DNA from 2 places in the Variovorax sp. GW821-FHT09B01 genome. Region 1 is predicted to be linked to the other one. Evidence: riboswitches for the same ligand, from Rfam matches in the RefSeq annotation. Region 1 holds a riboswitch; the other holds the start of a gene.
The links. Region 1 has a riboswitch for thiamine pyrophosphate ahead of AC07RV_RS18995 (purine-cytosine permease family protein). Riboswitches for the same ligand answer to the same signal wherever they lie in the genome.
Positions count from the first base shown of each region.

Region 2: linked by a shared signal. The riboswitch ahead of thiC (phosphomethylpyrimidine synthase ThiC) and the one ahead of AC07RV_RS18995 (purine-cytosine permease family protein) in region 1 are both predicted to bind thiamine pyrophosphate.

Region 1 covers NZ_JBWKPQ010000006.1:13,600-16,999, forward strand. Annotated here, with positions in the region: gene AC07RV_RS18990 (adenylate/guanylate cyclase domain-containing protein) at 1-1,602, opposite strand, end outside; TPP riboswitch at 1,705-1,807, shown strand; gene AC07RV_RS18995 (purine-cytosine permease family protein) at 1,884-3,224, shown strand; gene thiD (bifunctional hydroxymethylpyrimidine kinase/phosphomethylpyrimidine kinase) at 3,163-3,400, opposite strand, start outside.
Region 2 covers NZ_JBWKPQ010000029.1:95,863-99,262, forward strand. Annotated here, with positions in the region: gene AC07RV_RS40820 (hybrid sensor histidine kinase/response regulator) at 1-718, shown strand, start outside; gene AC07RV_RS40825 (YchJ family protein) at 791-1,237, shown strand; TPP riboswitch at 1,305-1,410, shown strand; gene thiC (phosphomethylpyrimidine synthase ThiC) at 1,497-3,377, shown strand.

The DNA of each region.
Region 1 (3,400 bases):
ATGCAGCTCGCGTGCCGCGAGGCAGGCGCGGTACTCGGCATCGGGCAGGTCGAGCGGCGCGCCCCACAGCACCATGATGCCGTCGCCCATGTACTTGTCGACCACGCCGCCATGGCGCGCGAACACGCGCTGCGCGAGGTTGAAGTACTCGGTGAGCTGGCGCACCAGCACGCCGGCTTCCAGCGATTCGGCGATGCTGGTGAAGCCCTCGACGTCGGTGAACATCGCCGTGATGCGGCGCGGCGAACCGCCGGGTGCCAGCGCATGGCCCTCGGCCACGAGCTGGCGGATCAGGTGCACCGGCACGAACTTGCTGAAGGCCCGCAGGCTGCGCGCGGAGTCGTCGAGCGCCTGGTTCAGGTGCTGGATCTCGAGCACGCGGCTGGGCTGCTGCGGCAGGTCGTCGAGCTCGAGCCGGCCGATGCGGCGCGCGGTCTGCGACAGCTTCTCGATCGGCGCGGTCACCAGCTTCGACAGCCGCAGCGAGATGAAGAGCGCGAACGCCAGGAAGGCCAGGGTCAGCAGCAGGCCCCAGCGCACCAGGCGCTCCACGCCGGCGAGCAGCGCGGCCTCGGGCTCCCAGCTGATCAGCTCCCAGCCCGTGGGGCCGATGCGCGAGGACTCGACCCGGTAGCGCTCGCCCGCGTGGGTGACGACGAAGCTCTCGTCCTCCACGTTCTCCGAGATGCCGTGGGCCAGCATGTAGGCATGCACCGCGCCGAGCACGCCGCCCTCGGGCCATTGCAGCGCGCGCACCGGATCGGGATGGTCGCTGCGCGCGAGCACGTGGTGGTCGTCGCTCAGCAGCACGCTCTCGCCAGGACCGCGGCTGCCGAACTGGCGCACCAGCGTCGACAGGTGGCCCAGCGACAGATGGCCGACCACCACCATCGACTGCAGGTGCCGCCCTTCGTCGTCGAGCCGCTCGGCCGGCTGGGCGTAGCTCACGCCGAGTTCCTCACCGTCGGCCAGGTGGAACGGCGGCGTCCACACCGGCGCCTTCCGCGCCAGCGCCTCGCGGTACCAGTCGCGCTCGGTGGCGTCGTGGTCGCTGCGGAAGGACTCGATGCGCGTGGTCGCGAAGCGCTGGCGCGGATCGCCGCCCTCGACGTCGACCGAGCGCTTGTATTCCCAGGTCTCGGTGCTGAAGGCCGGGTCGCGCACCACCTGGCGAATCGCCGACACCGGGTAGCGCTCGGCCATCAGCAGATGGCCGTCGTCGCTGGCCACGCCGAGGCTGTCGAGCTCGGTCGCTTCCTCGAGCAGGGTCCACAGCATCTCGGCGCTGCGCTCGCCGTCCTCGCCCAGCGGATGCAGGCTCGGCGAATCGCCGATGGCGTGCACCACCGCCTGGGTCTTGGCGAGGAAGGCCAGCACGTTGTCCTCGATGCGGTCGTGGTGGACCTTGTGCGCCGACTCGCCGACGCGCGACACCAGCCGCTGCGCGCCCCAGTAGCCCAGCGCCACCAGCAGCAGCGACTGGACCAGCGCGACGGCGCAGATGATCGTGCCGACGTCGACCCGGAAGTGGCGCAGGCGGGTGGCCGCCGGGGGTGGCCAGACGGCCTCCGTGGGGGCCGCGGATGCAGCAGCGTCTGCCATGTCGTTCCCTTTCGCGCGCTCGTGCGCGGCCTCGTTCGTTATGGCGCGGATTGTCCCGGACTTCTCGGAATGCCCCCGGTACGCCGCGACGGGCCTAAAATGGCGGTTCGCTAGGGGTGTTGGGTCGGCTTGCCGTCCCGGCTGAGAAAGTCCCTTTGAACCTGATTGAGGTAATCCTCGCGCAGGGAAGCTGGTCCGGCGGCCTGTCACGTTCTCTCGCGTGCCAGCCGTGCCGCTGGAGCCTCGCCCACCTGCCAAACCTTTTGCCCGGAGCAAAACGGATGGCACACGACGACACATCGAACCCTCTCGCCAACGAGGCGCTGACACCGCTGCCGGCGTCGCAGCGCGTCTTCGGCTGGCACGACCATGCCTCGCTCTGGTTCAGCCTGGGCGTGGGCCTGCTGGTGATGCAGATCGGCGCCTACCTGGTGCCGGCCGTGGGCACGCGCGACGCGGCGATCGCGATCGCGCTGGGTTCCTGCCTCGGCGCCGCGCTGCTGGCCTGGACCGCGCGCCTCGGCTGCGAGAGCGGCCTGGCCAGCGCGGGCCTGATGCATGCCACCTACGGCAGCGCCTTCGCACGGCTGCCAGTGCTGCTCAACATCGTGCAGCTGGTGGGCTGGACCACCTTCGAGCTGGTGATCATGCGCGAGGGCACGCAGGCCATCGGCCAGTCGGTGGCCGGGCCATGGCTCGGCAGCGCCTGGGGCGGCGTGGCGACCACGCTGCTGTGGGGCGCCGTGCTGCTGGCGCTGCTCGCGGGCTCGATGGTGAAACTGGTGCGGCGCTTCGTGAGCCGCTTCGGGCTGCCGCTGGTGGTGCTGTCGCTGTTGTGGCTGAGCTGGCAGTTCGCAACCCAGTTGCATGCCAAGGGCTTCGATGCCTTCTGGTCGCGCCCGGGCGACGGCAGCATGGGCATGTTCGGCGCCCTGGACCTCGTGATCGCGATGCCGGTGTCGTGGCTGCCGCTGGTGGCCGATTATGCGCGGCACGGCAAGCGCAGCGCGGGCGGACTCGGCAGCGCCTTCAGCGGCACCTGGATCGGCTATGCGCTGGCCAACATCTGGTGCTATGCGCTGGGCGTGATGGTGGTGAGCGTGGCCGAGCCCGGCACCAGCCTGGTCACGGCGCTGCTGCTGGCGCAGGGCGGGCTGGTGGCGCTGGGCCTGATCCTGATCGACGAGCTCGACAACGCCTATGGCGACGTCTACTCGGGCTCGGTCTCCACCCACAGCCTGCTGCCGCGCTGGAGCGTGAAGCGCTGGGGCCTGCTGCTGGCCGTGCTGTGCATCGCGCTCGCGCTGGTGCTGCCGATGCACACGCTCGAGCCCTTCCTGCTGTTGCTGAGCTCGGTGTTCGTGCCGCTCTACGGCGTGATCCTCGGGCGGCTGGGCGGCGGCCGCGCGGTGGCGCCGGCCGGCGCGCGCCCCAAGGTCGACCTGGCGGCGGCGCTGATCTGGATCGCGGGCATCGCGGCCTACCACGCGCTCGCGAAATGGGCGCCGCAGTTCGGCTCGGCGCTGCCGACGCTGGCGCTGACCTTCGTGCTGGCCTGGCTCAGCCGGCCGAAGATCGCAGCGGCAGGCGCTGCGTCGGCACTGGCGCAAAGCCGTGGTTGAGCGGGCCATGACCGGCACCGACCTGCACGTCGACAGCGGCCGCCATCGCGCCGAGGATGTAGGCGCGCGCGCGCTCCACCGCCTCGGGCAGCGCAGCGCCCAGTGCCAGGTGCGCGGCGATGGCCGACGACAGCGTGCAGCCGGTGCCGTGCAGGTTGCGGCTCTCGATGCGGCGC
Region 2 (3,400 bases), on a different contig from region 1:
CCACGGCACGGTGCTGGTGTGCGCGCGGCGCACGCGCGGCGGCCCCTCGGGCACCGCGCCCGCCTGGCGCATCGAGGTGCGCGATTCGGGCGTGGGCATCGACACGGCGCACCGCGAGCAGGTGTTCGAGGAGTTCTTCCAGGTCGACAACCCCGGGCGCGACCGCAGCCGAGGGCTCGGCCTCGGGCTGTCGCTGGTGGCCAGCATGGCGCAGGTGATGGGCGCGCGCATCGCGCTGCGCAGCGCGCCGGGGCGCGGCAGCACCTTCTCGCTGGTGCTCGAGCAGATGGCGCCGCTGCCGGGCGAGGCCCCCGCCGAGGTGCCGCCGGAGGCAGCGCTCCCCACCGGCGGGCCGATCCGCATCCTGGTGCTCGACGACGAGCAGCCGGTGCGCGAGGCCATGCGCTCGCTGCTCGGCGGCTGGGGCCACGAAGTGGCGCTGGCCGCCAATCCGCGCGAGGCGCTGCAGCAGGCCGGCGTGTTCGACCTGATGCTCAGCGACCTGCGCCTGGGCAGCGGGCTCTCGGGGCTGGCCGCCGCGCAGGCACTGCAGGCGGTGGGCAAGGCGCGCCACGTGGTGATCCTCACGGGCGAGACCGCGCACGCGAACCGCGCCGAGGTCGAGCGCGCAGGTTACGCGCTGATCTACAAGCCGGCCGACGCACCGGCGCTGCGCGAGGCGATCGCGCAGAGCATGCGGCCGGCCGAGGCGCGCTGATCCCCCTCGCGGCGGCCCCAGGGCTTGCCCTCTGGAGGCCCCTGCCCGCACGGTGTTCCAATAGGGGCCTCCATGCCCAGCGTTCCCGATCCCTCCACCGCACCCTGCCCCTGCGGCCGCACCGACCGCCGCGACAAGCCCATCGCCTACGCGATGTGCTGCGGCCGCTACCTCGACGACTTCGAGCACACCCCCGCGCCCGATGCCGAATCGCTGATGCGTTCGCGCTATACGGCCTTCGTGCGCGAGCGTGCCGAGTACCTGCTCGGCACCTGGCACGCGAGCACGCGGCCGGCCTCGCTCGACTTCGAGCCGGACGTGCGCTGGCTCGGGCTCGACGTGCGCGGCCGCTCGATGAGCGATGCCGACCATGCCGAGGTCGAGTTCGTCGCGCGCCAGCGCGGTGCCTCGGGCACGGCCTCGCGGCTGCACGAGCGCAGCCGCTTCGTGCGCGAGTCCGATGCCGAGGGCCTGTCGCGCTGGTACTACGTCGACGGCGACCTGCAGGCGCGCGCCTGAAGCCCGGTGCGAAAGCGCGCCGTCTTGACGCGGGCGGTTGACGGCGAAGGCCGGCGCTCGCACAATCGGCCCCGCTCCGGGGTGCACGCATGTGGCGTGCTGAGATGGCAAAGCTGCCGACCCGCGAACTTGATCCGGGTCATACCGGCGTAAGAAGAGCTGCACTCCCTGGCTTCGGTCCGTCCCTCCACCCGAGACGGCGCCCACAGCCCACCGAGCGATTGCGGAGCACCCTTTCCATCCACAAGGAGTGCCCTGCATGAATGCCCCCGACAAGTTCACCACCCTGCTCTCGCTCACGCGCGAGCCCTTCCCCGCGTCGCACAAGTGCGTCATTCCCGGCAGCAGGCCCGACCTGTTCGTGCCGGTGCGCGACGTGAAGCTCACCAACGGCGAGACCGTGTCGCTCTACGACACCTCGGGCCCCTACACCGACCCGAAGGTCGAGATCGACGTGCGCCGCGGCCTGCCCGACGTGCGCGGTGCCTGGGTCGCCGAGCGCGGCGACACCGAGAGCTACGAGGGGCGCACGCACCATGCGCTCGACGACGGCGCGAAGAACGAGGACCGCGATGCCCAGCGCCTGGCCGAGTTGCGTGCCGGCGCCTCGGCGCTGCAGCGCACGCCGCGCCGCGCGAAGTCGGGCGCCAACGTCACGCAGATGCACTACGCGCGCCGCGGCATCGTCACGCCCGAGATGGAGTACGTGGCGCTGCGCGAGAACGGCAAGCGCGAGTGGATGGCCGAGTACCTCGCCAACGAGGAGCGCGCGAAGCGCGTGGCCGGCAACCCCATGGGCGCGAGCATCCCGCGCATCATCACGCCCGAGTTCGTGCGCGACGAGGTGGCGCGCGGCCGCGCGATCATTCCCGCGAACATCAACCACCCCGAGGTGGAGCCGATGGCGATCGGGCGCAACTTCAAGGTGAAGATCAACGCCAACATCGGCAACTCGGCCGTGACCTCGAGCATCGAGGAAGAAGTGGAGAAGCTGGTGTGGGCGATCCGCTGGGGCGCCGACAACGTGATGGACCTGTCGACCGGCAAGAACATCCACACCACGCGCGACTGGATCGTGCGCAACAGCCCGGTGCCCATCGGCACCGTGCCGATCTACCAGGCGCTCGAGAAGGTGGGCGGCGTGGCCGAGGACCTGACCTGGGAGATCTACCGCGACACGCTGATCGAGCAGGCCGAGCAGGGCGTCGACTACTTCACCATCCACGCCGGCCTGCGGCTGCCGTTCATCCACCTGACCGCCGACCGCATGACCGGCATCGTCTCGCGCGGCGGCTCGATCATGGCGAAGTGGTGCATCGCGCATCACAAGGAGAGCTTCCTCTACACGCACTTCGAGGACATCTGCGACATCATGAAGGCCTACGACGTGAGCTTCTCGCTCGGCGACGGCCTGCGCCCCGGCAGCGGTGCCGACGCCAACGACGAGGCGCAGTTCGCCGAGCTGCGCACCCTCGGCGAGCTCACGCAGATCGCCTGGAAGCACGACGTGCAGACCATGATCGAAGGCCCGGGCCACGTGCCGATGCACATGATCCAGTCGAACATGGACGAGCAGCTCAAGCACTGCCACGAGGCGCCGTTCTACACCCTGGGCCCGCTGACGATCGACATCGCGCCCGGCTACGACCACATCGCGAGCGCGATCGGCGCGGCGATGATCGGCTGGGCCGGCACCGCGATGCTGTGCTACGTGACGCCGAAGGAGCACCTGGGGCTGCCCGATCGCGACGACGTGAAGCAGGGGATCATTGCCTACAAGATCGCCGCGCATGCGGCGGACGTGGCGAAGGGACATCCGGGAGCGCGGTCGCGCGACGATGCGCTGAGCAAGGCGCGCTTCGAGTTCCGCTGGCAGGACCAGTTCAACCTCGGGCTCGATCCGGATACCGCGCGCGAGTTCCACGACGAGACGTTGCCGAAGGATTCGAGCAAGGTGGCGCACTTCTGTTCGATGTGCGGGCCGAAGTTCTGCTCGATGAAGATCACGCAGGAGGTGCGGGAGTATGCGGCTGCGAAGGGGGTGGCCGAGGGGTTGGCTGTGGAGAAGGGGATGGAGGAGAAGTCGAAGGAGTTTGTGGCGGGTGGGGGGGAGATGTATATCCCTATTCGGGCTGTCTGACGGGCTGCTTTTTGTTGTCGCCT